Regions from separate parts of the Fructilactobacillus ixorae genome, predicted to be linked through region 1. Evidence: predicted binding sites of a transcription regulator. Region 1 holds the regulator's gene; the other holds the start of a gene.
What was found. The regulator LexA, encoded in region 1, represses DNA repair genes until DNA is damaged. The targets are predictions, from matches to a motif close to CNAACANNTGTTNG.
Positions count from the first base shown of each region.

Region 2: a site for LexA is predicted at 8,604-8,617, ahead of recA (recombinase RecA). Genes of this name have one in related genera too.

Region 1 covers NZ_CP097478.1:819,972-836,457, forward strand. Annotated here, with positions in the region: gene M8332_RS03995 (PolC-type DNA polymerase III) at 1-2,883, opposite strand, end outside; gene M8332_RS04000 (proline--tRNA ligase) at 2,935-4,641, opposite strand; gene rseP (RIP metalloprotease RseP) at 4,662-5,939, opposite strand; gene M8332_RS04010 (phosphatidate cytidylyltransferase) at 5,959-6,747, opposite strand; gene uppS (undecaprenyl pyrophosphate synthase) at 6,761-7,501, opposite strand; gene M8332_RS04020 (hypothetical protein) at 7,551-7,949, opposite strand; gene frr (ribosome recycling factor) at 7,964-8,524, opposite strand; gene pyrH (UMP kinase) at 8,530-9,252, opposite strand; gene tsf (translation elongation factor Ts) at 9,374-10,231, opposite strand; gene rpsB (30S ribosomal protein S2) at 10,315-11,064, opposite strand; gene M8332_RS04045 (GIY-YIG nuclease family protein) at 11,216-11,497, opposite strand; gene M8332_RS04050 (tRNA1(Val) (adenine(37)-N6)-methyltransferase) at 11,487-12,236, opposite strand; gene M8332_RS04055 (lysophospholipid acyltransferase family protein) at 12,328-12,963, shown strand; gene M8332_RS04060 (YneF family protein) at 12,980-13,198, opposite strand; gene M8332_RS04065 (DUF896 domain-containing protein) at 13,225-13,515, opposite strand; gene lexA (transcriptional repressor LexA) at 13,621-14,256, shown strand; gene M8332_RS04075 (phosphatidylglycerophosphatase A family protein) at 14,613-15,113, opposite strand; gene M8332_RS04080 (hypothetical protein) at 15,103-15,741, opposite strand; gene M8332_RS04085 (CPBP family intramembrane glutamic endopeptidase) at 15,759-16,454, opposite strand; gene M8332_RS04090 (hypothetical protein) at 16,444-16,486, opposite strand, start outside.
Region 2 covers NZ_CP097478.1:1,304,507-1,320,992, forward strand. Annotated here, with positions in the region: rRNA gene M8332_RS06485 (23S ribosomal RNA) at 1-1,126, opposite strand, end outside; rRNA gene M8332_RS06490 (16S ribosomal RNA) at 1,340-2,915, opposite strand; gene M8332_RS06495 (hypothetical protein) at 3,221-3,763, opposite strand; gene M8332_RS06500 (thiolase family protein) at 3,854-5,044, shown strand; gene M8332_RS06505 (GNAT family N-acetyltransferase) at 5,115-5,639, shown strand; gene M8332_RS06510 (hypothetical protein) at 5,652-5,831, shown strand; gene M8332_RS06515 (AzlD domain-containing protein) at 5,937-6,263, opposite strand; gene M8332_RS06520 (AzlC family ABC transporter permease) at 6,250-6,957, opposite strand; gene M8332_RS06525 (APC family permease) at 6,961-8,406, opposite strand; gene recA (recombinase RecA) at 8,642-9,736, shown strand; gene M8332_RS06535 (biotin transporter BioY) at 9,787-10,332, opposite strand; TPP riboswitch at 10,502-10,595, shown strand; gene M8332_RS06540 (ABC transporter ATP-binding protein) at 10,651-12,054, shown strand; gene M8332_RS06545 (energy-coupling factor transporter transmembrane component T family protein) at 12,054-12,710, shown strand; gene M8332_RS06550 (hypothetical protein) at 12,726-13,163, shown strand; gene M8332_RS06555 (PaaI family thioesterase) at 13,224-13,604, opposite strand; gene menB (1,4-dihydroxy-2-naphthoyl-CoA synthase) at 13,658-14,479, shown strand; gene M8332_RS06565 (o-succinylbenzoate--CoA ligase) at 14,494-15,942, shown strand; gene M8332_RS06570 (GNAT family N-acetyltransferase) at 15,999-16,439, opposite strand.

The DNA of each region.
Region 1 (16,486 bases):
CTTGTTCCCCTTAAATCCCAAGAAGGTTTCAAACGGAATGTTATGCCCATCTCCCACCATGACGGCGCCACAATGCGGACACTTTTTCTCTGGTAAATCAAATCCAGAGCTGTATTCCCCCTTCGTGAAAAATTCAGAATACTGGCATTTGGGACACCGGTAGTGAGGCGGTAAGGGATTCACCTCGGTAATCCCGGTCATCGTAGCCACCAAACTGGACCCAACCGAACCCCGGGAGCCAACTAAATACCCATCCTTATTACTTTTAGCTACCAGCCGCTGCGAGATCAAGTAGATAACTGAGAAGCCGTTCCCAATGATACTCTTCAGTTCCCGCTTTAGGCGCTTTTCCACAATGTCCGGTAAAGTTTCACCATACAACTGATGCGCCTTATCCATGGTCCGACGTTCAATCTCATCCTCAGCGCCGTCCATTTTTGGTGTATACAACTTATCTTTTAAGGGATGCACGGTTTCAATTTCGTTCGCAATTTTTTGGGAATTCTCAACCACAATTTTGTGCGCCGTTGCTTCCCCTAAAAATCGGAAATCTTGCAACAATTCGTCGGTCGTCCGCAAATGCACGTCCGGCAATGCCTGCCGGTTCAACGGGTTCGCGCCTCCCTGGGAATTGATTAAAATCTTACGATAGATAAAATCATGGGGGTCTAAATAATGAACATCACCGGTCGCCACGAGGGGCAATTGAGCGTCATCCGCAACCGTCACCATGTTTTTTAAAATTGTTTGCAGTTTTCCACGGTCGCTAATCAGATGACTATCAATTAACGGCTGGTAGGCTGCTTGCGGTTGAACTTCTAAGTAGTCATAAAATTTAGCCTTGGCCAGTGCTTCCGACTGTCCCTTTTGCATCAGCGCAGTAAACACTTCGCCACTAGCACACGCTGATCCAACCAGTAGACCCTCCCGGTGCTTTTCGAGTTCACTGCGGGGAATTCGTGGAACCCGATAGTAATACTTAATGTGAGCTAAAGAGACTAATTTAAATAATTCCTTTAACCCGGCTTGCGTTTTCGTCAGTAAAATGACGTGGAACGGTCGCGCGTGCTTATACGCATCATTGTCAGTCATGTGTTCATTGAGCTGATCGTGATACTCAATTCCATACTGCTCTTTTGCATCCTTTAGAAACAAATAGTTGAGATGGCCAGTTGTTTCCGCATCGTAAATGGCCCGGTGGTGGTGTTCCAACTCCACGTTAAATCTCTTGGCTAGGGTGTTCAGCCGGTAGCTCTTGTAATTCGGGTATAAAAAGCGTGCGAGTGTTAACGTGTCAATAATCGGGTTGGCAAGCGCTGGCATTTGGTGCCGGGCATAGCCGGTATTCATGAATCCAATATCAAAGGTGACGTTATGCCCTACGATGATGGCATCGCCACAGAAGTCGCGGAAAAGCTGAAAGACTTCCGCTTCAGATTTAGAACCGGCGACCATTTCATCGGTAATGGAAGTCAGGTTCGTTGTTTCTTCTGATAAGTGAAACCCGGGATCGATGAACTCTTCGAATTCCGCAATCACATTATTCCCCTGCATCTTAACCGCTGACAGTTCAATCACACGGTCATAAATCGCTGACAGTCCGGTGGTTTCCGTATCAAACACCACGTAGGTTGCATCCTTTAACCGCACGTGCTGGTCATTAAACCCGATTGGTTCTCCATCATCAACTACGTTCGCTTCCATTCCATAGATCATCTTAACGTCATTTTGCTGCCCAGCTTGGTAGGCTTCCGGAAAGGCTTGCACGTTGTCGTGATCCGTGACAGCGAGGGCTGGTTGCCCCCACTGTTTAACCCGTTTGACGTAGTCTGAAATTGAATTGGTTGCATCCATTTGACTCATGTTCGAATGCAAATGCAATTCCACCCGCTTTTCATCAGCATGGGCGAGATCGGAGCGGGTTTCGTGTTCAACGGGCATCAAATCGTAGGCATTCATCACCAACTCGTGTGAATAGTTATCCTCTTGAATACTCCCGCGTACCTTTAACCAACTACCGGCTGCGAGGTTAGCAAATTGGGCCGCTTCTTCATCATTTTTCGAGAATTTTTTCACGGTTAACGACGAACTGTAATCGGTAATTTCGAGAATTAACAACTGCCGCCCGGAACGCAGGGCGCGAACTTCCTTATTAAACACGTACCCGTTAATCACAACGGACCGTTCCTCTTCTGTAATATCGACCATCTGGGTAACTTCACTGCTATCCGCGATCTTGCGACCAATTTGTTGCGAACCAGTGTGCTGCGTTGCTTCCTTGTGCGCGTTGCTCTTTTCCATGGCCGCCCGGGCCTGTTGAGCCAGTTTTTCGTCCCGTTCCTGTTTCTCGGCTTTCAGTTCGGCAATTTTAGCCTGGGAGGCCGACTCATCAACCATAGTATTAATGGTGAATTGGGGAAAGCCCACCTGTTGATAGGTCGCTTCAATCGGTCCCAGTGCCTTATTCGTCATGTAATCCTTGGCAATTTCATTGACCGCCAAAAAATTAACCCGGCCGTCATCCACCGTCGGAACATGGTTATTTAACAGTTCCTGGGTTAAATTGGAGTGTAGCCCCGCGTGTCGTACGACCCACTCCCAGTAGTCACCAAGTTCGCGGTTGGGCACCGTCGTTTGATCCGTATTGATCGTAACATCCACCTGTGCAATTTCTTGAAAGGCTTGCTGCAAGCTGGTTAGCAATTTTTGAAACTGCCCAAAGGGGAGAATTCGTTCCAAGTGAAACGTAAATTCCCACCGGTTAGACTGTTGGTGCACAGTAACTGCTGTAATCTGCCCGTGGTTAAATTCAGCGCGTTCAGAATCCGACCAACCAATTTGATCCAGTAACTTTTGCAAACGTTCTTCTTTGGTTAGTGACACTGGTATCCTCCTCATTTGCACAAAAAAGACCAGTCTCGTCTGGTCTTTTGGTTACATCTCTTTAGCTAAAATAGTAATGGTATTTTGTAAATCATCAACTTTGGTTTCAACGGTTTCACCGGTTTTGCGAATCTTCACTTCGACGATGCCTTCATCAGCCTTTTTCCCAATCGTCACTCGAACTGGGATTCCAATCAAATCGGCATCGGCAAATTTAACTCCGGCCCGTTCTTTGCGGTCATCAACGAGCACATCATACCCGGCTGCTTCGAGCACCTGGGTAATTTGTGTCGCTAGTTCGACCTGCTCTGCTTTCTTCACGTTCGTTGGAATCACATGCACATCAAACGGCGCGATGGCAGTTGGCCATACCAACCCGTTTTCATCTGCTTGCTGTTCGGCAACCGCTGATAGTAACCGGCTCACCCCAATGCCATAGCAACCCATGATCATTGGTTGTTGCCGGCCATTTTCATCTAAAATGTCAGCCCCCAATACTTTGGAGTAGCGGGTTCCGAGTTTGAAAATGTGGCCAATTTCAATCCCCTTGGTAAATTGCAATTCACCACTTCCATCTGGAGAAATGTCTCCTTCTCGGACGGTCCGTACGTCTACGTACTCAAGGTCAGGTAGATCCCGAGTGGGGTTAAAGCCCTGGTAGTGGTGATCAGTTTGGTTCGCCCCCACCACGGCATTCACGAGGGGTTGCACGTATTCATCCGCCACCACCTTCGTTCCCACTGGCAACTCAAATGGTCCCACGGAACCCGGCTGAACGTGGAAGTTCGTTACCACTTGGTCGGGGGTTGCTAGCTCAAGGGTGTCCGCCGCGAGGACATGTTTGAGTTTCGCTTCATTGACGACCTGATCACCCCGCAGTAAAACGACCACCAGCTGTCCATCCGCCACGTAGAGGAGGCTTTTTACAACTTGGTCTGGTTGCACATCGAAAAACTTTGTGACTTGCGTAATCGTCTTTACGTCCGGCGTTGCAACCAACTCTAAGGGTTCCATCTCCGCATGAGACTTTTGGGGCACAAATAAGTTAGTGGCCATTTCTAGGTTAGCGGCATACTCACTGTCATCAGAATAGACAATTGTATCCTCTCCAACCGCAGCGGGGGCGGAAAATTCCATGGAATCAGAGCCCCCCATACTACCACTATCGCCAATGATACCTCGGTAGTTCAGACCAATTTGGTTGAAAATGGCTTCAAAGGCCGTCCGCATTTCTTTATAGATTTGATCTAGGTCTGCATCATCAGCTGAAAATGAATAGGCATCCAACATAATGAATTCGCGACTTCGTAAGAGTCCATAACGGGGCCGATCTTCATCGCGAAATTTACTTTGAATCTGATATAAATTTAACGGTAACTTCTTGTAGGATTTCACCGAAGCCTTGATTAACTCTGTAAAGGTTTCTTCGTGCGTTGGGCCCAGGATGAATTCGGTATCATGGCGGTTCTGCAACTTAAAAAGTTCGTCTCCATAAGTTTCATACCGCCCCGAATCCCGCCAAAATTTAGCGGGAATGATTTCTGGAACGAGCATTTCACAGGCAGCCGCCGCATCCATGTGCCGCTTAATGATCCGTTCGATTTTTTCTAACACCCGATACGCCAATGGTAGGTAGGCATACGTTCCAGCCGAGACCTGTTGAATATATCCGGCCCGCAGTAGCATCCGGTGACTTAGGGCTTCCGCGCCCGTTGGATCCTGTTTTTGGGTGGGGATTAACATTCTTGATTGTTTCATTTAGTTCATCACTCCTACTATTAACGAATAAAGTACCGCATTATATCATTCCAAGTTACTAAAATCATTAAAATTGCTAGGCAGGCAAACCCCACTAGCGTAATTGCTGTTTCGACGTTTTCTGACAGAGGTTTCCGTCTGATCAACTCAATCAAATTAAGCAAAATTTTTCCCCCGTCAAGGGCCGGGATCGGAATCAAGTTCACCACTGCTAAGTTAATCGAAAGCCAGGCCAACAATGAAACCACCCCAACCAAGCCATAGGTTGTGGCCTGGGAGGTGCTAGCATAAATCGCCACTGGTCCACCGAGGTCATTGAGCGAGAAGTGCCCAGCAACCATCCGCCATAACGCGGCGCCTAGTTGCTTAGTACTCTGCCAAGTTTGGCTAAAGCCCGACGTCAACTTAGCAGTGAAACTGGAATCTACGGACTTCGTTACGCCAATCAACCCAACCGTTCGTTTCTGGACCGTTTGACTCGTCGTTTTCAGGTTCACTTGGCGCTTACGACCGTGGTCAACCACCGTCAAGCGAATGCGTTGGTTCGGCTTGGCACTCACCCGTTCGGCCACCGCATTAAAGGTGGGAGTGGAATGCCCATCAACAGCGATAATCCGATCTCCACTTTGTAAACCGGCTTGGCGCGCCACACTCGGTTGGTGCGCGGGTAACTGAATTTGATTTGAATTTTGGGGGACGCCTCCCTGTAAAAAGGAAAGCAGCGTAAAGGCCACAATGGCCAGCAAGATATTATTAACAATCCCAGCGGCATTCACCATTAGTTTCTTGCTAACGGGTGCATTTTGAAACTGTACGTCAGCCGGGGCAATCTGCAACTCGATGCCCTCCCGGTTAACAATCACCGCGTCGTGATTAACGCTAAAGTGCTTTAACTCACTCTCATCGCCATTTTCGTATCCCGTAATTTCAAGGTCATGGACCAAATCCGCATTAGTTACTTGGACTGGGATGCCCTGAAACAAATTACTTTTATCACTTAGATCAATCTTTGTAACTTGTTGTTGGTGGTTCAGTTGTAACTTGACCGTGGTGCCTTGTTTCAAATCATCATCGTCATCATCACCACTACCCGCTAACCGGACGTAACCCCCAAGAGGAAGTAAGCGAATGGTATAGGTCGTGTGATTCTTTCGGTAGAACAAGAGCTTCGGTCCCATTCCAATCGAAAACTCACGCACCATGATTCCAGCGCGTTTCGCTACAATAAAATGCCCAAACTCGTGGACAAAGACCAAAATTCCAAAAACAAGAATAAAACTAATAATCGTGGTTACCAAAGAACCACCTCCCTTTCACCTAAACGATTCCTAAGAGATGGAGAACCGGTAAAACAAACAAAAGACTGTCAAACCGATCAAGAATGCCACCATGTCCTGGTAAAATTTTTCCGGAGTCCTTTACCCCATAGTACCGTTTCAAAGCTGATTCAACTAAATCACCCAGTTGTCCTGCTACCGATAGAATGACAGTTAACCCAATTATGGGGATTAACCCTGCGGGACTAATGGGGAAGAAGCTCACGTAGAGCGAACAAACAACCGTCGCAATCACCACTCCACCAACGGAGCCTTCCCAGGTTTTGTTTGGCGAAACGTACTTAGCCAGCTGATGCTTGCCCAAGTATTTTCCCACAAAGTACGCTCCGGTATCGGTACACCACACAATTAACAACGCGTAAAAGAGGACCGCCAATCCATCATGACGAGCAACGACAAAATAATGGAAGCCAAATCCGATGTAAAGTATTGCGAGGGTGTAAACCCCGGCATCATCAAAGTTAAAACTCTTGTGAAAGAAGACGGTACATAGGAGTAATAACAAGACGAGCCCGTAAAAGGCAACACTCGGCGTCAGGTGGGTTGGTAATAGACCCGTCGCTAGGTTCGGTAACACCAGCGCTGCTACTCCGATAAACGCAATCAGTGCTTCCACCGAAATAATGATCTGTTTCTTCATAATGAAAATTTCTGCCATTGCTACCAATGCCAAGGCAACTGCAGCAAGTTCAATCAACCAACCTCCCATTAAAATAATGGGAATAAAGATTGCGAGGGCTACGATTGCCGTAATAATTCTTTGTTTCATCTCAGTTATTCTCCTACTTATTGTTCAGCCCACCAAAGCGACGGTGGCGCTGTTGAAATGCCATGATTTCAGCCCGAAAATCAGCTGGCGTAAAATCTGGCCAGAGTTTATCCGTAAAGGCTAGCTCGCTGTAGGCTAGCTGCCACAGTAAAAAATTCGAGAGCCGTTCTTCACCACTCGTTCGAATCAACAACTCTGGATCAGCCTCGTTCCCTAAAAAGGCGGTGTTCAAATGCTCACTGAGCACTTGTTCATCAATCACTGCCGGATCAAGGTCGCCGGCCTGCACTTCAGTTGCAATTCGTTGGGCAGCCGTCGTGATTTCAGCCCGAGACCCATAATTAAGGGCAAAGTTGAGAATCATCCCGTCACACGTTGCCGTATCCAGCTGGGCCTGTTTTACCGCCCGCTGTGTTTCTGCCGGAAGTTGCGAACTGTCACCAATGGTGCGAACTTGCACGTTATTGGCAATCAGGTTCGGAACAAACTTATTAAAAAACCGGCTGGGTAAACTCATTAAGTATTTAACCTCGGTTGTAGGGCGCTTCCAGTTTTCGGTCGAGAAGGCATACAAAGTTAACACCCGCACCCCCAAATCACTCGCAGCCATGGTAATGTCTTCAACGACATTCATCCCACGTTTATGTCCAGCAATTCGCGGTAAATGGCGGCGTTGCGCCCACCGGCCGTTCCCGTCCATGATGATCGCCACGTGTTTGGGAACGCGCTCGCGATCTACTTCATTCGTTTCCATTAATTGACCTCACTCCATAAAGTAAAGAAAGGATGAGCACCCTCACCCTTTACTTAATTAATTTCCATTCGCCTAGTCCGGCCGTTAACAGCCGTTCAAAGTACTGGAGTAACTCGTTGGCAACTTGCGGATCCCGGAACCCCAGTTGGTTTAAGCCCTGACCCGTAGTCTCTGGCTCGGTTAAATCCGTCACTTCATTGTCGTTTTCAATCGTAGCTTGTGAAAAGCCAAGGACCCAATCCTCACCGACTAGTTGGGCGCCCACCAAAAATAAATTAAACTCCGGTTGCAACAAAACTGGTAATACGTAGACCCCCGGTTGAATCTCAGTTAGTGGTTCGTCCTTAAACTTAAACGCCGTTTGATTAGCAGCCGTAATCGGCCCTGCTAATTTAAACACCATTTTATCAAACTCTGGCGTGCCCGGCGTAATGTCTTGCTCTGCCATTATAATCCCGCTCCTTAGTCGTTTAAAATCGAAGCTTGTTTGTCTTTTACAATCTGGTCAATCCCCTTAATCGCCGCATCAGTTAATTTTTGAATTTGATCTTCAACTTGGTGAGCCTCATCATCATTAATTTCATCTGCCTTATTGGCTTGTTTAATGGCATCCATGCTTTCCCGGCGCACGTTCCGAACTGCCACCTTACTCTGTTCTCCCGTTGCCTTGGCTTTTTTGGCAATTTCTTGGCGCCGCTCTTCTGTTAGTTGCGGAATCTGAATCCGGATGTTATCCCCATCGTTCATTGGATTTAAGCCCAAATCAGCTTCTAAAATTCCCTTTTCAATGTTTTCAAGGGCGGTTTTATCGTAGGGGGTGACCATAATCATCCGGGGTTCCGGAACAGAAACAGACGCCACCTGAACCAAGGGTGTCTGGGCGCCGTAGTAGTCCACCACGACCGGTTTCAAAATACTAGCGTTGGCGCGCCCAGCTCGCATTTGCCCGAGCTCACTTTCTAACACTGATTGCGCCTTGTCCATTTTACGTTTTGTTTCTTGCGTCAGTTCTTTAGTATTCATCGTGTTTATTTTCCTTCCACAATTGTTCCAATGTTTTGGCCTTCAACGACTCGTTTAATGTTCCCTGGTTCGTTTAAATTGAACACTACCAACGGGATGTTATTGTCCATCGAAAGTGAACTGGCCGTTGAATCCATCACCTGCAGGCCCTTGCTCAAAATTTCCATTTGCGTTAACTTCGCAAACTTTTCGGCACTCGGAGTGGTGTTGGGGTCAGCTGAATAAATCCCGTCTACCCCATTCTTAGCCATTAAAATGGCATCGGCATCAATTTCCGCCGCTCGTAACACCGCCGTCGTATCGGTCGAAAAGTACGGATTCCCGGTTCCTCCAGAGAAAATTACGACCCGCCCCTTTTCCAAATGACGGACTGCTTTTCGGCGAATGTATGGTTCGGCAATTTGGCGCATTTCAATCGACGTTTGCAACCGGGTTGGCACCCCAGCTGATTCCAGGTTATCCTGCAAAGCAAGGCCGTTCATGATGGTGGACAACATACCGATGTAATCCGCTTGGGCACGTTCCATCCCCATTTCGGCGCCGGCTTCGCCACGCCACATGTTCCCGCCACCAACAACAATTGCAATTTGAATGCCTTGGTTGTAGACATCACGAATTTCTTCGGCAATTTTTTTGATTACGGGTGGATTAATTCCAAAACCTTTCGAACCAGCTAACGCCTCTCCGCTTAGTTTTAAAACAATCCGTTTATATTTCACATCAGCCATTAAATTTCCCCCTGAAAGCATTAATTGTTACGTTAATTTTAGCATAAATGACCCGCTAACAACAGGCTCATTCAGCGCAGAAAAAAAGACCAGCAACGAATTGCTAGTCCTTTCTAATCAATTATTCAGTTGCGCCTTCACTAACTTCTTCGATTCCTTCACCAACTTGGTAACGAACGAAAGCAGCTAACTTACCATCGTTGGCTTCCACGTATTGAGCCACCGTTTGGTCTTGATCCTTCACGAATGGTTGGTCGGCTAAACAAATGCCAGCCAAGAACTTGTGCAAGCGACCGGCAACCATCTTTTCGACAATGCTTTCAGGCTTACCTTCATTAAGGGCTTCCTTCTTCAACACTTCCTGTTCGTGATCCAACCGGTCAGCCGAAATGTCAGCTTGAGTTAAGAACTCAGGGTTTTCAGCCGCCACGTGCATGGAAACGTCCTTTGCTACCGTTTCGTTTGCACCGTCAATCTTTACGAGCACGCCAATTTCTCCACCGTTGTGTAGGTACTTCCCAAAGGTTTGGTCAGCCGTTTTCGTCATGGTAGCAAAGCGCCGGAGGGTAATCTTTTCCCCCGTAATTTGGCTCGTGTGAATGATGGCATCTTCAACCGTGTCATTTCCTAATGATAACTTTAAAGCTGCGGCAACATCAGCTGGTTGTTCTAAAGCAATTACACTTGCAACGGCATCCACGAGGTTTTTGAAGTCGTCGTTAGCAGCCACAAAGTCAGTTTCCGAGTTGATTTCAACGATCGCAGCCTGGTCCCCATCAATGGCAACTTGCGTTAATCCATTTGCAGCCGTGTTGCCACTCTTCTTCTGGGCTTTGGCAACTCCTTTTTCCCGTAAAATTTCAATTGCCTTTTGTTCGTCACCGTCGGCTTCAACAAGCGCCTTCTTTGCATCCATCATTCCGGCACTGGTCTTGTCACGTAAATCTTTGACTTGCTTAGCAGTAATATCAGCCATAATCCGATTCTCCTTCTTATTTAGTGGTTAAAAAAGCTGACCCTTCTAGGCCGAAGTGGTCTAAGCAGAGTCAGCCAGGTAATTAACTATTCTTCGTTGTCAGCAGCTGGTTCGTCACTTTGGTCTTCAAAGGCGGCTTCGCTAACGTCATCTTCACCTTGACGACCTTCAATGATGGCATCAGCCATCGTTGAAGTAATCAAACGGATTGCCCGAATGGCGTCATCATTAGAAGGAATTACGTAGTCGATTCCATCTGGATCAGTATTCGTATCAACCATCGCAATTACTGGAATGTTTAACTTCTGAGCTTCTTTCAAAGCAATTTGTTCTTTGTGAGGATCAACAATGAACATTACATCTGGAACTTTCGGCATGTCTTCGATTCCGCCCAAGAAACGTTCCAACTTTTCAGTTTGCTTAACTAATAATGAAGCTTCCTTCTTTGGTAACCGTTCGAACGTGCCATCGGTAGCCATCTTCTTCAGATCCTTCAAGTACTTGATCCGTTTTTGGATGGTGTTCCAGTTGGTTAGGGTTCCCCCTAACCAACGGTGGTTAACGTAGAAAGCCCCAGACCGTTTTGCTTCTTCTTCAACGGAATCTTGGGCTTGTTTCTTAGTTCCCACGAAGAGAACGACGGCGTCGTCAGCAGCCGAATCCTTCATGAAGTTGTAAGCAACTCCTAACAGTTTCACCGTCTTTTGCAAGTCGATGATGTAAATTCCGTTGCGTTCCGTAAAGATGTACTTTGCCATCTTCGGATCCCAACGACGAGTTTGGTGTCCAAAGTGAACCCCAGCTTCTAATAATTGTTTCATTGTTACTACAGCCATAATCAGCCTCCATTAAAATAGTTTTTTCCTCCCCAAAATTAGGCCTGGGACTCAACGAGCACTACCAGGTAAAACCTTTTGGGTGTGTATTAGTAATTTAATACCGAAATCTAGTATACAGGTTTCCCCGCTAAAAAGCAACCACGGTTCTCTAGGCGTGCCACTGTTGCGGCGAAACTCCCTGGTTCTGTAAAAAGGCTTCCTTTTGTGCACGTGATTGGTGCTTAAAGGAATATTCCGCTTGCAAAGCGGTGTGGCGGTTCGGATATTCGGCTGAGAATAATAAGGAAACGGGGCGATGAGCTTTAGTATACTTGGCCCCCTTTCCAGCTTGATGGGTAGCGAAGCGCCTGACGACGTCAGTGGTAAAGCCCCCATAAAATGAGCCATCATTGCACAACAGCACGTAAAAATAAAAGTGTTTAGTTTCCATATAAAAGCTTCCTTACTGCCGGCGTATAGTGATCCTGATCGTACACAATTAACGGCGGTTGGACCTTTAATCCAGCGGCCTGACCATCTTTGCTTGCCGCAATCAGAACCATGTTGGCAGCCCGGTTGTCGCGCGGATGGACAAACTGCAACCGCTTGGGCGCTAACCGCTGCTTTTGCAAGGTGGTCAAAATCTCTAAGAGCCGGTCAGGACGATGTACCATAAAGAGTTTACCCCATGGTTTCAGTAATTCACTCGCCATCGTTACAACTTCGTCCAGGTTGGTTTTTAACTCGTGCCGGGCAATTGCAAGGTGCTCATTCGGATTTTTCCGACTAGTCGCTTGGACTGGGAAGTACGGTGGGTTGACGGTGACAGTATCAACCGTTTCTTTGCCAAAAAATCGCAAACTTTGGTTTAAATCCGCATGTTTGACGTGCACCTGGTTTTCCAATTGATTTAACTGGACACTGCGGCGCGCCATGTCACATAAGCGCGCCTGAATTTCAATTTCCGTAATTTGGCCCCGCGTTTTGGGACTCAAAAAGAGGCCAACCGCTCCGTTACCAGCACACAAATCAACAATCTGAGTTTTCGCACTTTGCTTAACCTGGGTAAAATTAGCAAGGAGCACCGCATCGAGTGAAAAGGAAAAAACTTCATCGCTTTGAATGATTTGAATGTGGTTTTGATACAGCTGATCGATTCGTTCTCCCGGCAAGAGTTCGACGTGCTCCATAAACTTCCTCCTTCTTTGCAAAACTCGGTCCGCACATAAATGGTATACTATTAGATGTTAATTTTACCTCTCAATAGAAAGGATGAGAAGATTGTTTTATACAGTGGCCTTCTCCATCATTAAATGGATCATTCTGATTTTTAACGGTAAACCAGAGCTCAAGAATCAGCAACGCATTCCGACTGGCAACTACGTCCTGATTGCCACCCACCGCACCTGGTTTGACATGCTCTACTTTGGTGCATTTCTGCTACCAAAGCATTTTTATTTCATCGCTAAAAAAGAGCTGTTCAAAAACCCAATTGTGGCTTGGGGACTGCGCAAGTGTAACGTTGAACCAGTCGATCGTACCAATCCCGGGATTTCCGTTATTAAAAACCCGGTCAAGGTCCTAAAAAAAACTGACCTGTCGGTGTTAATTTTCCCCTCCGGGACTAGACACTCGACCAAGTTAAAGGGAGGAGCCGCCCTCATTGCAAAGATGGCCCAGGTGCCCATGCTTCCCGTTGTGTACCAAGGACCGTTGACCCTGAAAGCAGTTTTTTTACGCCAGCGAGCCCACATTAACTTTGGTGAACCAATTTACGTTCCTAAATCAAATAAACTAACCGATGCCGATCAGGTAGCGGTGGAAGCACAAATGGCCGCAGCCTTTGCCACGCTTGATCGGGAGCTTAATCCCAATTACGTTTACCACGACCACACGAAAAAAACCACTAAGTCATAGTGGTTTTTTTATTAGCTTATTTAGCATTGCGTTTCATTGCAATCATCATTTGGTTCAGTTTCTTCTTGGAAGGTTTCTGTCCCATTTGCAACATCATAGCCTTTAGCTGTTCCTCGTTAATTGGCGGGTTATCCTTCAGATACTTTTCCATGTACTTCCGAGCTAAGAAGAACCCTGCTACTGCTCCAGCGACGAGGGCTAAAATAATTAATAAAATCCAAATCCAGGCTGCCATTGTCAACGCTCTCCTTTCTGTCCTAATTAGTCATCCCGTAAATTCTTTTTCCGTTGCACTTCTTTAACCGGTTCGGGAGTTACTTCATTACCATCCTTATCATACAACTGCGTCATTTCTAACTGCGTTTTAAAGTTGGCTTTGAACCGTTTTAAGTACTCTTTACGTAACTTTTCTTGTTCTGCTTTTTCCTCATCAGTTAAACCTTCGGCCTGCGCCTTATGGGCTAACTCATTAATGCGGGGAATTAGCTGTTTTAACTTTTCGTCATCTGCCACGTTTCCCACTCCTTTTTCTGATTTCTTCCATAATAGCATGAAACTGCTGATAATTAAATAGCAAGCGGGCGAACTAACGTTTGCAAACTTCCCGTTTTATGGTACGCTAACAGCATTGATAGTAAACGAATCTGAGGTGTTCACATGTCTTCTCAAGTCAATACAAAGCAGCAAGAAATTCTCCAATTCATCTACGAAAATGTCCTCGATCACGGATATCCCCCCACCGTCCGAGAAATTGGCAAGCACGTAGGTCTCTCTTCGACGTCCACGGTGCACGGGCATCTTGCTCGGTTAGAAAAGAAGGGGTACATTGCTAAAAACCCGACGAAACCACGGGCACTAGAAATTACCGAGGATGGCATTCGGTCGCTTGGTGTGCAACCCAATACGACGGAAAATGAAATGCCCCTCTTAGGAACGGTGGCCGCTGGAGAACCGATTTTAGCCGTGCAAGAGGCCACTGACTACTTCCCGATTCCTAACGAATTACGCTATCAACGGGCGGATCTGTTCATGTTAACCATTAGTGGCGAAAGTATGATTAACATCGGCATTTTAGATGGAGATCAGGTGATTGTCAAACGGCAACCAACCGCGGAAAACGGAGAAATTGTGATTGCCATGAATGATGATGGCGAGGCCACTTGCAAGCGTTTCTACAAGGAAAGTGATCACTTTCGGCTCCAGCCCGAAAATGACGACATGGCCCCGATCATCCTCACGAACTGTGTGGTGCTGGGTAAGGTCGTCGGCCTGTACCGGAGTGAAATTGAATAGAAGCGTTGCCACTAAAAAAGAACCAATCTAATATACTACCCCATAAAAGTTAGACAAGAAGCTAATTTTTATGGGGTATTTTTTATGGTTAAACACCGCCCGAAAGCAAAAGTTGCAGCAGTTGAATTTTATTTGAATCATCTGAGGTCCGTTAGGCTTGAAAGTTAGGCAGACCTAGCGAACTTATTCAAAGCATTTAAATTAAACGTGATAAACGACTAGCACCCTCATGAGAAGAATTTCAGGTAACAAAAAAGGATTTCCTCCGATTGAAGATCGAAATAAATCCTTAAAAAATGAATCCCGAGCAAGTCTAATTTTTATAGGGCCGTACAAAATGGATTGGGTCTTTTTAATTACGAATTTTCGTGGGCAATTTTAGCGGATGCCGCTCCAGCGACGGCGCCCACAATGTCATCAATGAACGTCGTCACACGGGACTGTTCCTGGTCTAATTCCTTCACAATCCCCTGCTTATTGGTATCTAAGCCACAGTAGTTCGTAATTCCAATCGTCCCGTAGATGTTTGCAATTCCTAATGCCAGCGTTTCATCGACCCCAAACACGCCTAAATCATGTTCCACAATGCTCTGGAGCGGTTCTGATAGTTGGTGAGCGGTTGCCAAGCGGTCAATTTCCATTCCCACCAACGCATTATTCAACACTTCCCGCTTGTGGAGGACGTCAATCACAATTTTATCCACGTACTCCATGCTGGGAATGCTAATAAATTGTTTTTGTAAATTATAGGTCACCTTAGAAATATCGCGAACGGTGACCCCATTTTGATTTAGAAACTCAATCACCTTGTCATAGGCCTGGGTATCTGGATATTTGTAATCTCGTTTATCGACCATCGTCACTCTCCTCATCAGTTGGCATCAACGTTACATCATACTTGTTAGGGTAATTTTGATCCGTCACAATCACACTAATCGGTTTTTGATCCTGAAGATGTTGTTCAATCACTTCACCCACATACGCGGCCCCGTTAAAGTCCTCTTTGAAGTCATCAAAGGTTGAAAAGTAATTAATTTCCACCACCGTGTCACAGTCACTTCCAGAGGTCGTTAATTGTTCAACGTGGAGCATCCGATTGGTTTTTAACCGGTCTAAGAGCGGTAACGCAAATTCTTGGTAGAACTTTTCCACCCGGGTTAATTCCGTTTCCACGTCATTTGCTTCAGCACTGATGGCCGCTAGTTGCTGGGCTTCACTCGGATTCAAGGTTTGGACGTTTGCTAACAGGAACGTTTGGTCATGCTCATCCAAAGCCGTGGCAATTTCTGCCGTAAACTGATCGTCATCCCCTTGATTTAAGGCATTCGCCAGTTGCTCCGTCGTTGCGACATCGTAATCATTGTAAAGCTGTTTCAAATTCCCCATTTGCTTTAAATAAGCTGTTTGTTCTTCTTTTAGTTCGGCTTGGACCTTGGTTAACCGACTCTTCAAATTTTGGTAATAGTTAAATTCTGTAATGTCCACGTTTACCATCCTTTCCTTTAGTGCATATTCCCCACAATGGAAATCACCATCATCACGGTTGCGACCAAATTATTAATCAAGTGGAGGGTAATGGCGACTTGAATCCGATTAGTTTTCACGTACACCCGGGCAAGGATCATCCCCATCACGGCGTAGGTCAAAAAGCTTAACCAGTTCGAATTCGCGTGCCCAGCTGAAAACACGATTCCACTTGTAATCATTGCTAACCACATGGGTGCCCAGCTCATTACCCCGCGAATTAAGTAACCCCGAAAGACGAGTTCCTCTAAAATCGGGGTCAGCAAGACCATCCCGGTGCTCAATAAGATCAACACCACTGGGTTACTTGCCAATAACCGATAAATAATCTGGTTGTTTTCACTGGTACTGGACAAATGAAGTACCTGCCCCATAATTCCAATTCCAATCTCAGCTGCAAAAATTGCCAACTGGGCAGCCCCAATTAATTTCCAATCCGCTTTTGTTAGCCACCCGCGTGGATTGTGCCAGACCTGGGAAAAGGACCGCCAAGCTAACCAAATTGAGCCCAGATACAAGCAGAAGTAAACGGCCGCCACTACAATCGTCCCTGGCCAATTGACATGCTGGGCTTGCAATAAAATCACTGGAATCGGAACAATCAATACTAACCCAATTAAACCAATGAACAGCATCAGTCGGAGCAAAAATTGCCAAACTTCCCTAATCTTCATGTCCTTGTTTATCATCCTTTTCTGAATAGCGC
Region 2 (16,486 bases), 480 kb from region 1:
AAATGGTGGCTGCTTCTGAGCCAACATCCTAGTTGTCTAAGCAACTCCACTTCCTTTTCCACTTAGCATCTATTTAGGGACCTTAACTGGCGGTCTGGGCTGTCCCCCTTTCGACGATGGATCTTATCACTCATCGTCTGACTCCCGGACATAAATCAATGGTATTCGGAGTTTATCTGAACTCAGTAATCCAAGACGGACCCCTCGCTCAAACAGTGGCTCTACCTCCATGATTCTAATTCCGAGGCTAGCCCTAAAGCTATTTCGGAGAGAACCAGCTATCTCCAAGTTCGTTTGGAATTTCACCGCTATCCACACCTCATCCCAGCACTTTTCAACGTACACGGGTTCGGACCTCCGGTGCGTATTACCGCACTTTCATCCTGGACATGGATAGATCACCTGGTTTCGGGTCTACGGCAACATACTAATTCGCCCGCTTAAGACTCGCTTTCGCTACGGCTCCGCTTCTTCGGCTTAACCTTGCATGCAACTGTAACTCGCCGGTTCATTCTACAAGAGGCACGCTATCACCCATAAACGGGCTCTAACTGCTTGTAGGCACATGGTTGCAGGAACTATTTCACTCCCCTTCCGGGGTGCTTTTCACCTTTCCCTCACGGTACTGGTTCACTATCGGTCACTAGGGAGTATTTAGCCTTGGGAGATGGTCCTCCCGGATTCCGACGCCGTTTCACGTGTGGCGCCGTACTCAGGATCCTGAACTGAGGGAATTCAATTTCGCTTACGAGACTATCACTCTCTTTGGTGCAGCTTCCCAACTGCTTCAGCTATCAAATTCTTTTGTAACTCAAATGTTCAGTCCTACAACCCCGAACCACGAAGGTTCGGTTTGGGCTATTCCCAGTTCGCTCGCCGCTACTATGGGAATCGAAATTTCTTTATCTTCCTGTGGGTACTTAGATGTTTCAGTTCCCCACGTCTACCTCTCCGCAGCTATGAATTCACTACGCAGTGATTAGTCATGACACTAATCGAGTTTCCTCATTCGGAAATCTCCGGATCACAGCTTACTTACAGCTCCCCGAAGCATATCGGTGTTAGTTCCGTCCTTCATCGGCTCCTAGTACCAAGGCATTCACCATGTGCCCTTCTTAACTTAACCTATAATCCTACGGATTATAAATCATTGAGTTTAGCGATCAAACACATTAAAAAACTCAAATTACACAATGGTTGTTCTCGGTTGAAATTATATTAACAATATAATTCTTACAGAAAATAATATTATCTAGTTTTCAAAGAACGAAAGTTGAGAGTAATCCTCTCAAAACTAAACAAGACTTTGATCGGTGTAAGGTTCCGTATTATTCCTTAGAAAGGAGGTGATCCAGCCGCAGGTTCTCCTACGGCTACCTTGTTACGACTTCACCCTAATCATCTGTCCCACCTTAGGCGGCGGACTCCTAACGGTTATCCAACCGACTTTGGGTGTTACAAACTCTCATGGTGTGACGGGCGGTGTGTACAAGACCCGGGAACGTATTCACCGTGGCATGCTGATCCACGATTACTAGCGATTCCAACTTCATGCAGGCGAGTTGCAGCCTGCAATCCGAACTGAGAACGGCTTTAAGAGATTAGCTTGACCTCGCGGTTTCGCAACTCGTTGTACCGTCCATTGTAGCACGTGTGTAGCCCAGGTCATAAGGGGCATGATGATTTGACGTCATCCCCACCTTCCTCCGGTTTATCACCGGCAGTCTCTCTAGAGTGCCCAACTGAATGCTGGCAACTAAAGACAAGGGTTGCGCTCGTTGCGGGACTTAACCCAACATCTCACGACACGAGCTGACGACAACCATGCACCACCTGTCATTCTGCCCCCGAAGGGGACACCTAATCTCTTAGGCTAACAGAAGATGTCAAGACCTGGTAAGGTTCTTCGCGTAGCATCGAATTAAACCACATGCTCCACCGCTTGTGCGGGTCCCCGTCAATTCCTTTGAGTTTCAACCTTGCGGTCGTACTCCCCAGGCGGAATGCTTAATGCGTTAGCTCCGGCACTGAGAGGCGGAAACCTCCCAACACCTAGCATTCATCGTTTACGGCATGGACTACCAGGGTATCTAATCCTGTTTGCTACCCATGCTTTCGAGCCTCAGCGTCAGATGCAGACTAGACAGCCGCCTTCGCCACTGGTGTTCCTTCATATATCTACGCATTTCACCGCTACACATGAAGTTCCACTGTCCTCTTCTGCACTCAAGTTTCCCAGTTTCCGATGCACTTCTTCGGTTAAGCCGAAGGCTTTCACATCAGACTTAAAAAACCGCCTGCGCTCGCTTTACGCCCAATAAATCCGGACAACGTTTGCCACCTACGTATTACCGCGGCTGCTGGCACGTAGTTAGCCGTGACTTTCTGGTTAGATACCGTCACGCCGTGAGCAGTTGCTCTCACAGTCGTTCTTCTCTAACAACAGAGTTTTACGAGCCGAAACCCTTCTTCACTCACGCGGCGTTGCTCCATCAGACTTGCGTCCATTGTGGAAGATTCCCTACTGCTGCCTCCCGTAGGAGTATGGGCCGTGTCTCAGTCCCATTGTGGCAGATTACCCTCTCAGGTCTGCTACGTATCATCGCCTTGGTGAGCTATTATCTCACCAACTAGCTAATACGCCGCGGGTCCATCCAAAAGCACTAGCACCAAGGCCAGCTTTCAAACTAAAACCATGTGGTTTTAGTTGTTATACGGTATTAGCATCTGTTTCCAGGTGTTATCCCCTACTTCTGGGCAGGTTACCCACGTGTTACTCACCAGTTCGCCACTCGGTCCGATCTAAAATCCAACCCGTGCAAGCACGGTTTGTCAATTAGGAGACCGCGTTCGACTTGCATGTATTAGGCACGCCGCCAACGTTCGTCCTGAGCCAGGATCAAACTCTCATTTTAAATGAGAACTTTACTAGCTCTCCTTGATTTGTTGCTTTAAGCGAATTGACTTCGCAATTGTTTAATTTTTAAACTCACGTTTAAAAATTCCTTACACTTTTGTAATCAAAATCTTGTTCAGTTTTCAAAGAACTACTCCGTCGTCAATCACTTGACAACTTTATTAATATACCAGCTTTAGCCGGGTCAGTCAAGAGTGGTTTCCAATTAAATTGGTTACCAATCAATCCACCAACTTCGCGACAAGCATTACTATACCAAGCCCCAACCAATCCGTCAACCCCTTTAGTCAAAAAAAGTCAAAATTATTTGTCTGAATCAGAATAAAGCTTAATGCCCACGTCCGGGTGTTGTTTAAGATATAATTTAGTGAAATCATCAACCGCTTGGTGATCCTGTACATTAATTCCCTCGCGGCGCATTGCCGTCGTTAAATCCCGATAAAACTGATCGAACTTCGGATTAAACAAGGATTGTAATCCCTTGGCATTAATGTTTACCCAGTCAATCAAATGGGCTGCGTTGGGAAGCTTTCCTTGATCACGCAGGTACCCAAATAGTTTCTTTAGAGCAAATGGAATTAAATCATACAACGCTTGGGTCTGCTCATCTGCTTCTAAAATGACCATGAAGCGGGAAAACATTACGTCTCCAACGAACTGATCGTCCCACTGTTCCGGTTGTTTATCTAAGCCAACCATCGCAATCTCCACAAAACTATCGATAATTGTATCCACGTTTTGAATGGCCTGCGGCGTTAGCTTTGCAACATCTGGCTCCGCATCAATTTGATCTAACCATTGGTCAATTAAGGCGCCAACTTGCTGCACTTGTTGTTCTTTATCCATTATCTCGCATCCTTCCGTCTCATCATTATACTAACAAAACTGTTCTAGGTATAATATGAATAAACCTAATTAATGTAAAGGAGTGGCATTGTGAAAAAAATTGCCATCGTCAGCGCTAAGCGGACTCCCATCGGAAAAATCAACGGCCAACTGCAATCACTCACTGCGGTTGAGCTCGGAACCATTGTTACCAAAGCCATTTTACAAGATACGGGGCTTGACCCCGAGCAAGTCGATCAGGTCATCTTTGGCAACGTCATTCAAGCCGGCGCCGGGCAAAACGTTGCCAGACAGATTGAACTAAACAGCGGCGTACCCCAAACGAGTACTGCCTGTACCATCAACCAGGTATGTGGTTCGGGAATGAAAGCCGTCCGCATGGGGCAAACAGCCATCCAAGTTGGAGATTGTGAGGTCGCCATTGTCGGGGGGACCGAAAGCATGTCAAACGCTCCCTACTTAAACCGTCAGGTTCGCAGTGGGCACCAATTTGGGGGCTTTCAATTAGAGGATAGCATTGAAAGTGACGGCTTAAACGATGCCAACTCCCACCAACCGATGGGAACCACCGCGGAAGCGGTTGCCGAGCAATTCCATGTCTCGCGTGCCGAGCAAGATCAATTTGCCCTCCGTTCCCATCAACAAGCGGCTCAGGCCACCGCAGACGAGTCATTTAAAGCAGAAGTCGTTCCCATCACCATTCAAAAAAAGAAAGCGACCGTTACCATTACCACTGATGAAACGATTCGCCCCGACACGAGCCTCACGCAGTTGCAAAAACTACGGCCGGCTTTTGCTAGTGCCGGAACCGTTACTGCTGGAAATGCCGCTAGTCTAAACGACGGCGCGTCGGCCCTCTTGTTAATGTCTGTTGATAAGGCACAAGCCCTTGGCCTAACTCCACTGGCCATTCTGGATGACTATACAGAAGCCGGCTGTGATCCAGCAATCATGGGCTATGCCCCCTACTACGCCGTGCAGAAATTATTCCAAAAAACCGGCACAACTATCAACGACTTTGACCTGGTCGAGCTCAACGAGGCGTTTGCCTCCCAGAGTGTCGCCGTCGCCCGCGACTTAAACATTCCAGACGCCAAGCTCAACGTCACCGGAGGAGCAATTGCCCTCGGCCATCCCCTCGGTGACTCCGGTGCCCGCATTTTAACCACCTTAATCCACAACCTGCACCGCACCAAGCAACGCCAAGGACTCGCAACCCTGTGCATCGGGGGCGGAATGGCAATGGCCTACAGCCTCCACCTTCCGGAATCCGGGTCATAGTTGTCAAGCCCCGAGCAATTCTTTATAATGGAAAATCGTTAACCAAAAAATAGTAAGGGAGTGTTTAATTATGACTTGTATTTACGTTCGAAAGGCAACCGAAAAGGACTTACCCGCCATTAGTGACATCATTAACGCTGGAAGAGGCTTTTTAAAGGAGCAGGGCATCAATCAGTGGCAAGGCGCTTATCCAACTAATGATGACATCAAGCGGGACATTGACAACGGCATTGCCTACGTGATTGATGTAAATGGAGACGTGGCTGGTTCAGCAACGTTACACCTTGGCATTGACCCTGACTATTTGAAAATGGAAGAAGGCGAATGGAAAAACGGTTCCGAAGCTCATTATTCCGCCATTCACCGGGTCTCCGTTTCCCATAACTACCGAGGGCAAGGGCTCGCCTACAAGCTCATTAGCGGCATGCTTACCATTTCGGCCCTGCTAGGGTTTAAAGACGTCCGCATTGACACCCACCCTAAAAACGAAGGGATGCAACACATCATCTTGAACAGTGGCTTTACGAAACGAGGCGTCATCCAAACTAAGATGGAAGAAGACGACCGGTTTGCATACCAAATCGAACTAGATTAGGAGAAGACCACGATGGGAACCTCAGCAGTCATGTGGAAATTGATTATCATGGTCAGCACCGCGCTGATTGTTACTGCCAGCGCCCTCGGTTGGGTCGGGTTACACCAGCCGCGAACGCAGTTAGTTCGTCTGGCTAGTCTCAGCGTCATTTTGCTGTTGCTACTTCTCTGCTGGCTCATACTCGTTTTCTAAGCAAAGCTCTAAAATCAAGCGTGATTTTAAGGGCTTTTTTGTTTGCACTTAAAGGACCAAAAAGGGCGGCACCAAATTGGTGCCACCCTTTTTTACTAAGTAACTTCAGATTATCAACCGTAACACAGCCAGGGAAATAATACCGACCACGACAATCACTAAGAGGTTCTTACTGATGATTGCTGAAAACACCGTTGGGATCGAAGCTAGACAATTCAATTCGTTTAGGGTCGGTAAGTGCCCTAAGTGCTGGTGAAACAATCCCGTAAACCACAGGGCTGCCATGATTACTACCGGGACAAAACTCAAAAATTCAACCATGGCGAGTGGCAATTCAAATCGTTTTAAAAGGACAAACGGAATCACCCGATTCAACCAGGTCACTAGGCCACAACCTAAAATAACCAAGAACACAAACTCAAAAGAAGGCATGTTTGCACCACACCCCCAGTCCACAACCAACTAAGGTTACTATAATTAAGAGTAAATTACTGGGAATAAAGATCATTCCTACGTACGTTAAGCCGAGGGTAATGAAAATCATGAGGATCTGCAGTCGCCGATCCAAAGTTCGATCCGCCGCTACTTGTAAATACAGCAAGCCAATAAACATTGCTAAAAAGGCAAAATCGAGCCCCAACCGGTTCGGATTGGGAATTAAACTTCCCAGTCCGCCCCCGAGCCCGGAAGCGATGATCCAGGTCAAGTAAGCCACTACGTTCGCCGTATTTAACCATGGAAACGACAGTTGGCGGTTAGTGTAGTTTAACTTGTTCATGCTTAACGCAAAGGTTTCATCCGTCAGTAACGAACCGATGATGACGTTGCGCAGTAATGTTTCCTTTTTCATAACCGGCGCCACGGTCATCCCCATCAGTAACATCCGGGCTGAGAGGAGGAACACCGACAGGATAATGGCGGAAAATGAACTCCCTGCAAGTAACATGCTGACAATTACAAACTGGGCGGCGCCCGAATACGTAATGGCCGACATCAACACAATCATGATTACGTTTAGACCGGCCGCTTTGGCCACAACGCCAAACGCCAACCCGACGCCCACGTATCCAGATAACGTTGGCACCGTATCCTTAAAGCCCGCGGCGGCGCTAAGATCATTTTTCACGAATTACGAACCTCCCTGTGAAGCTTCGCCATCCGCTGTTTTGGAATGGCGAGCACCATAGAAAATGTAAATTACAACGCCGATGATAAACCATACTACCGTCAGTAACTTGGCATCATTGCTTAGTTCCCAAAAGATTAAAAACGAAACTAGCGCCGAAAGGGCCGGTAAGACGGGATACAGTGGCATCCGGAACTTTGGCACCGGTAAGTCGCGTCCCTCTCGTGGTCGGAGCGCGTAAATTCCGAGGGAAACGAACATAAAGGAAATTAAGGTTCCCGCCGAAACGAGGTTAGCAAGGAACGTAAACGGCAACATGGCCCCCACTAGGACCGCTGCAATCGTTACCACTAAGAGGGCGTTTGCCGGATTGTGCTTCCGGTTCACTTTCCCCAACTTCCGGGGCAGTAAGCCGTCCCGCCCAAAGGCATAGACCAAGCGGGAACTAGCTAGTTGCGTTCCAATTAGGGAGGCAAAGATTCCCACGATGGCAACCACCGAGAGGAGGTTGGCAGTCAAGAGGTGTCCCGTGTGCCGAAGTGCCCAGGCGGACGGTTCCGCATTGCCCGCGTAGGTACTGTACTTAAACATCCCCACTAGCACCAGTGAGACGCCCACAAAGAGTAAACTCCCAATGATTAGCGTCCCGATAATCCCCCGCGGCATGTTTTTGCCAGGATCCTTTGTTTCAGCTGTATTAGAGGCAATCACATCAAAGCCCCCATACGCCACAAAGACCTGGGCGGCGCCCGCTAAAATCCCAGTAAACCCACCAAAGGCAGTGCCGGGCCGGTGTGCTGGAATAAATGGATGGTAGTTAGCCGGATGGATAGCGGTCAAGCCGACCACGATAAACATGACCACCACGGCCACCTTTAGAATTACTAACACGTTCTCTAATTTATTCACTCCCGCGATTTTGCGACTTAACAGCAAACTCACGAGGATAATCGAAAGCGCGGCAAAGATGTCAAAAAAGCCCCCCGTTTTCGGGTTATACCCAGACGCTAGGTACGAAGGTAGGCGAAAGCCAAATTCACCTAAGAACCCCTGCACGTAGGCCGACCAACCGGACGCCACAAAGGTAATCGCTAAAAAGTACTCGGCTAACATTAACCAACCGGCGATCCAGCCGAACCCTTCGCCAAACAAAACGCTAATCCACGAAAACGCCGACCCAGCCACCGGTAAGGCAGCGGCAGTTTCCGCGTATGCCAAGGCCGCTAAGCCGGCCCCGATTGCACCTACTAAGAAGGAGAGCGCAACGGCCGGTCCAGCGTGCCCGGCAGCGACAATTCCCGGCAGGGTAAAGATCGCCGTCCCAACCACCATTCCGAGTCCGAGTCCCAATAAATCCTTCGTCGTCATATGGGGTTCTAGACGCGCATCCTGATCCAACAATCCTTGGGCGGATGCTTTTCGCGTCAGTCGTTCCCAAATCTTATTCATTCCATTAGCCTCCTTTTAATAATTGGCATGATTATTCGTTATTATAATGGTAAATTTTTTCCAAAGATACACATTTGGGGAAATAAGTTATAATTAACGGGATGATTCGGGACAATTTCTAACTAATGCAACGAAATATGACCATTTTTGGTTGGAATTTCGTAATTATTAGCGTAGAATAATCATTATTGAAGAACCAAACATACGTTCACACCAAACAGAAAGGGTGATTTGAATGGCTGCAAATTCAAAAAAGAGCGCACAAGATGCTCGTCAAGCTGAACTTGACAAAGCTTTAAAACAGATCAAAAAAGAATTCGGCACCGGAGCCATCATGCGGATGGGTGAAACGCCTAATTCTAACGTGGAGGCCATTTCCACAGGAATTCTCTCCCTGGATATTGCCCTAGGAATTGGTGGGTTCCCCCGTGGCCGGGTCGTGGAAATTTTTGGAGCTGAATCTTCTGGAAAGACCACCATTGCCCTGCAGACCGTGGCCGAATTGCAAAAAAACGGTGGAACTGCTGCCTACATTGATGCCGAAAATGCGATGGATCCAGAGTACGCTAAGGCCCTCGGGGTTGACATCGATGACTTATTACTATCCCAACCAGGAACCGGTGAAGAAGGACTGCAAATTGCAGATGCCCTGATTGGTTCGGGCGCCATTGACCTCGTGGTGGTGGACTCCGTGGCTGCGTTAGTCCCGAAATCCGAAATTGAAGGAGACATTGGTGATTCCCACGTGGGGCTCCAAGCCCGCTTAATGTCACAAGCCCTGCGGAAATTAACCGCTAACATCAACAAGACCAAGACCGTCGTGATTTTCATCAACCAACTCCGGGAAAAAGTCGGCGTTATGTTTGGAAATCCGGAAACCACGCCAGGTGGTCGAGCTCTGAAGTTCTACTCCAGTGTGCGCTTGCGGGTCAGCGGTAGCAAGCAATCCAAGGAAGGCCAAGAGGTCGTGGGAAAAGAAACCAAGATTAAAGTGGCTAAGAACAAGGTTGCGCCACCATTCAAAACCGTTGATACATTGATGAGTTTCGGACACGGAATCGAACCGGTTGCCGACATGGTGAACCTGGCCGTGGACAAGGATATCATTAACAAATCCGGCTCCTGGTATTCCTATGGAGAAGAACGCCTCGGTCAAGGATTGAACAAAACCGTGGCCAACCTCAAGGAAAAACCAGAACTTGTGGCTGAATTAACGCATAAAGTCCGAGTTGCCTATGGGATTGAAAAAGAATCAGACCAAGGGACTGATGCAGAGGCCACTCCGAGTGAAACCGAACCAACCCCAACTGAAACAGATTTAGACGTTTAACCACCATGCCAAACTAAAAGAGCCATCTCAAATGAGATGACTCTTTTAGTTTAGCGGAGCTGTGGCAGCCGGTGATGACGTTGTAATTGAGTTACAATCAGCGCCACTAAAACGGCCTTTAACCCGTCGCCCGGGATAAAAGCCAGGCTACTTATCGCCACCTGGTTCCAACTCAATCCGCTTTGCCACACGAGGTAGCTCGCGCCCACGCAGTTCATCAGCACCATCCCTCCCAGTAGATTGGCAAGCAAAAAACGACTGAAGTTGGGAATCCGCCGGAACCAGGTCACCAGTAAGCCAATCACATAGGCACACACCGGCCAGCTCAACAGATAGCCCGCCGTTGGTCCAGCGAAAACGCCGATCCCACCGCGAAAGCCCGCTAGTAATGGTAACCCAATTGCGACCAGCAGGAGGAACACCACTACACTCCAAAATCCTAACTTGCGACCCAATAACGAACCAGCTAGCATAATCCCAGCACTCTGAAAGGAGATGGGAACGGGGAAAAACGGGAGATTGATTAGTGGCACGCAGCCAAGACTCGCAATAATTGCCACCATCAAACCACAGTACGTTATTTCTTTAAGTTTCATCACTTACCATCCTTTACATGTCGTTTATCTCATTGTGCCAAACGTGCCCCAACTTGCCTACTTGATTCGCGCCAAGCCCGTTATTTAACCACTTAGCAGCAAACAATTCTGCTAAAATGTCACTTTTCCAGTTCTGTTAAACCCTTATAAATCTGGTATACTAAAATTAATTGAATAGCTGGGGTGCCAATTTACGGCTGAGATCATACCCGTTGAACCTGATCTAGGTAATGCTAGCGGAGGTAACCTGACACACAGTTGTCAAAAAAAATTCAACCGTCCCCATTCTTGGAGGACGGTTTTTTATTGGAGGAAGCTATGCAAGCAGCAGTCACACTGCAACATTTTAGTTTTAAATACCCAAACCAAACTGAACCCTTGTTTCACGACGTCCAGTTAACAATCCCCACCGGTCAATTTTGGCTGCTAAGGGGTCCGTCTGGGTGCGGTAAATCAACCCTGTTAAAATTAGTGGCTGGGTTAAGCAACCAGAAATATCAAGGAGAAATCGCCTTAAACCGGCACTCCCTCGCCCAATTACCGGCCACGGAGCGCTCTAAGTTGGTCAACTTGATGTTACAGGACCCCAACCAACAGTTTGTGATGCAGACGGTCGCAGGTGAGCTCCAGTTTGCTTTAGAAAATCAACAAACTGAGCCCGCCCAGATTCCGGAACGAATTCATGCTGCCCTGGCTTTTTGTCAGATTGAACATCTCGCCGACCGCCAGGTCCTCTCCCTTTCGGGGGGCGAAAAGCAAAAGGCCATTCTGGCCACGATGGTCGCGTTGGATTCAGCCATTTTCCTATTGGATGAGCCCTTTGCTAGCATCGATCCCCAATCCAAACGTGACATCTTGCAGCAACTCCGGCAGCTACAAACTGAACGTGGGAAAACCATCATTATTTCTGATCACGATTTAAACGGGTACCAAGACCTAGTAGACCACGTTGTGACCGTAGCACCAAAAACCCACGAACTTGAACTGCTGTCAGCGACTGCTCAAACCGAATTGTTTGCTCGGCGTCACCAGCCAATCCAACGGTTCACAATGCCAGCCACAGAAACCGGACTTTTCTGGCTCCAGGACTACCAAATTAGTTATGGCAATCCCGCGCTGCTATCGGTCGCAGACCTCCAAATTCCGGCCGGCTGCACGTTGCTAACGGGACCAAGCGGAAGTGGCAAGTCCACCCTGCTTCGCAGCCTCAGTAAGTTGCAGCAGTACACCGGTCAAATCACTCTCAACCAGTGCAACATTCAAAAAATCAAAAACAAACGCTACTACAACCAGTTAGGGCTGGTCTTTCAAGCGGCCCCCGATCAATTTTTACGGATCACCGTGGCCGAAGAATTAGAATTATCGCTGGCAACCAGTCAATGTTCCACGTGGAACAAAGAAACCGTCCAGCAGGCCTTAGCAAAGTTACAGCTAACTGGTCACGAGCAACAGAGCGTGTATACCCTCAGCGGGGGACAACAAAAAAAACTCCAAATTCTGGTGATGCTGATTCGGCATCCGCAAATTCTCCTGTTAGACGAACCCTTTGCTAGTCTGGATCAAGACTCCATTGCGACCGTGCAAACCTTGCTAAAACAACAATACCAAGGCCCGGATCACTTGTTGCTAGTCATCAGCCACCAGCGCTTTGCCACCCCGGGTTTTTATGACTATCACCTGCACCTTGCCAACCACACGTTTACCTACCAGGAGGCCGACTAATGAATCCCGCTATCAAATTATTCTTAATCATTCTAATTGCCTTTGAAATTTCACTAACCCCGAACTTAACCATCAATCTGACATTAATCATCGTTTGCCTCGGCTACCTAATTTGGAAACAAACCAGCCAGCTCAAATCGGTGGGGACGTTTAGTTTAATTGCTCTGTTACCCGCTCTCGGAATCTTCTTTTCCCAAGTTTATTATGGTGAAAACGGGCTCTACATGGGAGGCGTCCTTTTTACCCGGCTGTATGCCTACGTGTACCTCGGATTAAGTTTTTCACTAACAACCCCCATGTTGCGCCTGGGTCAAGCCCTAGAGCAAAACGCCCACGTGCCCTCCAAGTTTGTTTATGGCGTGCTCGCAGCCATCAACCTCGTGCCCCGCTTTCAACAGGAACTAAAGGTGATCCGGGCGAGCGGTAACATGCGTGGCCAAGTGTTACATCCGTGGGGACCCACGCTTTACTTCAAGGCGCTAGTGGTCGCCCTTGGCTGGTCCACTCACCTCGCCTGCGCCATGGAATCACAGGGCTTTGTAGAGGATCAACCCCGAACCTTTTTTAATCCGATCCGGATTACACACCGCGATTGGCTTGCTTTTATCGGAGCGCTGGTGCTCGTCCAACTGGTGCTTTTTCTCGCGCCGGCCTAGAAAAGGAGCAGCACGATGAGTGATAATGAAACGGCTACTAAGCTAATTCAGACTTATTTTCAGCAACATCACATCACCACCATGGCCATTAACAACTTAGCCCGCGCTTATCAGGGACAATACAGTCGGCTCCCAGACCAAGAAACTACCGCAACCTGGTTAACGGACCTGCTTCGTAAGCCCACCATCTGGCAACCAGCACTGGTCGTGATTGCAATGGTCAAGGCTGCTCCCACTTTTCCAAAGGTCCTAGCTAACGTTCCTACGGCAGAACTGTGGCAACCACAGTTGCTCCAGATTGCCAGTGTGAACGGGACGATTGGGATTTCTAACTACTTTGAAATCACGTGCAACCAGCGTGCGCTGTGCACCCGTTACTTACCCAATCCTGATCCATTGGCACTGGCATTCAGTGCGGCCCTTTCCGCTCAACTAGCCCAAGCGGATTCATAACCCGGGAATTAAATTTTCGTTACAGCGGCCGAACTCCACAGGGAATTTGCTAAAATAGAACTAATCGCTTGCTACCGACTGCTTAGTGAGCGTGACGGTACTCGTACTAACCAACTGGTCATCATGTTGAACGACCACCTGCCACACCTGGAGCCGGTGCCCCACTTGTAGTGGCGTTGCAACGGCCGTGATTTTACCGGTGCGCACCGCATGTAGATGATGCGTTTCAATGTTAACGCCCACAGCCACTTCAGCTGGTCCCAGCTGTTGACTGGCGCCCATGCTGGCCGCCGTTTCTGCCAACACACAGCTTATCCCACCGTGCATCAAACCATGGGGTTGCTGGTCCTGTTCGGTTACGTCCAGCGTTAACACGATCCGGTCGGAAGTCACTTGCTCCGTTTGAATGTGCAATAAGTCAATTAAATTCACGTGCTTCACCACTTTCGTTAATTTACTACCGTTTTATTCCATTATTACCATTGGAGGTTCGTATGACAACTACCTGGGAAACAATTTCAAATCACTACCAAGACATCTTGTTTGAACGACGCGACAAGGTGGCTAAAATCACGATTAACCGGCCCGAAAAACGAAACGCCTTTACGCCCCAAACCGTCAACGAACTGATTGACGCCTTTGCGCAATGCCGTGACGATGAAACCATCGGGGTCATCATTCTTACCGGCCAGGGCGACCTGGCCTTTTGTTCCGGTGGGGACCAGAGTGTCCGCGGGAACGGTGGTTACGTTGGCAGTGATCACATCCCCCGCTTAAACGTCCTCGACTTACAACATCTGATCCGGGTGATTCCGAAACCCGTGATCGCCATGGTTCGGGGCTGGTCCGTCGGTGGTGGGAACGTGCTCCAGCTGGTCTGTGATCTAACGATTGCCGCTGACAACGCCAAGTTTGCGCAATCTGGTCCCAAGGTCGGTAGTTTTGACGGGGGCTACGGTTCCGGTCTCCTCGCCGACACGATTGGCATCAAGCGGGCCAAAGAGGTTTGGTTCACGTGTAAAACCTATTCCGCTGATGAAGCCTTTCAAATGGGCTGGATTAACAAGGTTGTGCCGTTAGCCGACGTGGAAACAGAAACTCTCGACTGGTGTGACGTGCTCCTGCAACGCTCGCCGATGGCCCTTCGCTTGATCAAAGCCTCGATGAACGCCGCCACCGACGGCCTCGCTGGGATTCAGCAACTAGCCGGGGACTCCACTTTGCTCTACTACACCAGTGATGAAGCCAAAGAAGGGCGCGATGCCTTTTTAGAAAAGCGGAAACCTAACTTTGACCAATTCCCTAAATTCCCCTAGAAATCAGGCTTACCATGGATAATTGGCTCCAAAAACGGACGCAACTCACACCCCACCGCCTGGCGCTCTCTTTTCACGAGCAGCGCTGGACCTTTTTCGAACTCCAACGCCAGGTTAACGGTCTCTGTACCATCCTACGGCCCCAGTTGCCTCCCGCGGGACGAGTTGCCATTCTTGGGGATAACACGCCGGAGCTCTACTTTGGCATGCTGGCACTCCACCAACTTGGGCTCCCCATCGTCTGTTTAAACAAACACCTCACGACTCCTGAACTGCAGTATCAAATTACCGATGCCCAGGTGCAAACCGTCTTAACCACCCAGGAGTTTTTACCTCAATTAGAGGCGGTTACCACTGCCAAATCGCTCCATTTGATTGCGCTCGACCGGCTGAAGTGGACACCGCAAGCTGATTGGCCGGCCCAACCAACCGACCTTGATGCGTTAGCCAGCGTGATGTACACGTCAGGAACGACCGGCCAACCGAAGGGGGTCTGTCAGAGCTATCGTAACCACTGGACGAGTGCGATGGGGGCCGAGTTAAATCTTTCGGTTACACCGACCGATCAATGGATTTGTGCTGTCCCTTTATACCATATCAGTGGCCTTTCGATTGTAATGCGGAGCCTGTTGTACGGAATGCCAGTGCGCTTGTACGAACACTTTAATCCCCAGGCCATCACGCAGGATTTGGTGCACGGCCGAGGAACCATCATATCGGTCGTGCCCTACATGCTGAAAAAGTTGCTGGCCGAAAAGCAAGAATCATATAGTAGCGCCTTTAGTTACATGCTGTTAGGCGGTGGCGCAATTGATCAGGCTACGCTGGATCAATGTGAGCAAAAACACATCCCGGTGATTCAATCCTACGGGATGACGGAAACCGCTTCCCAAGTCGTAGCCCTGAACCCTGCCGATGCTCAGCGAAAAATTGGCTCGGTGGGAAAACCCCTCTTTCCAGTCAGTCTTAAGATTGCAAACGACGCACAACCCTACCAAGTTGGCGAAATCCTCCTCAAGGGCGATAACCTGACGCCCGGTTACTTGAATCAACCGCAACGAATGGCTGAGAAAACAACGGAATCTGGTTGGTTTCGCACGGGGGACCTTGGTTACATCGATGATGAAGGGTTTTTGTACGTCAAAAGTCGGCTAGCGGAACTGATCATCTCCGGGGGTGAAAACATTTATCCCCACGAAGTCGAACAAGTGTTAAATCAGCTGCCTGGCGTACAGGCAAGTGCGGTGGTCGGGAAAACCAATCCTATCTGGGGCGCCATCCCGGTGGCCTTTTTGGTAACTACACGGAATTGGCAGCTAACTGCGGTCCAGGATTTTCTGACCGGGAAACTCGCCAAATACAAGTTTCCCAAAGAACTGCATCTGGTTGATCATCTCCCGCACACTGCCAACGGCAAACTGAAACGTGGCGAATTGCTACAGTGGTTGAAAAAGAATGAATAATTAAAAGGACGCAAACTAACTATTAATCTAGTTAATTTACGTCCTTTTCTAATGAACTAACGCTCTCCCCGATACCTCATCCGCACATGCGGAACCTCAACTTCCAAAAACGGCGTACCATCAACCACAAATCCCTGGGTTTCGTAGTAACCAACTGCTTGCAGTTGGGCGTTAATCGTAATCGGTAAGCCAGCAAAGCGAGCATGACAGAATTCCAAAATGGCGGTCAGTAGTTCACGACCTTTCCCGGTGCCCCGCACCGCCGCACTTGTAAGTACCCGTCCAAAGGTCACGTGGTCTCCATCCCGAAATACTCGTGCATAGGCGATCACCTCACCGTCATCCGCTTTTTCAAACAGATGCCAAGCCGTTAAATCTTGGTCGTCCGGATCACAGTAATCAATTTTTTGTTCCTCCACAAAGACCTGTGACCGGGCCCGCAAAATTTGGTATACGGTAACTGAATCCAGTTCCTGAAGCTGCTGAACTTGAAACATTGGCAATCCCTTTCTGTTAGTTTTCGACTGAAATTGAAATTAGTTTA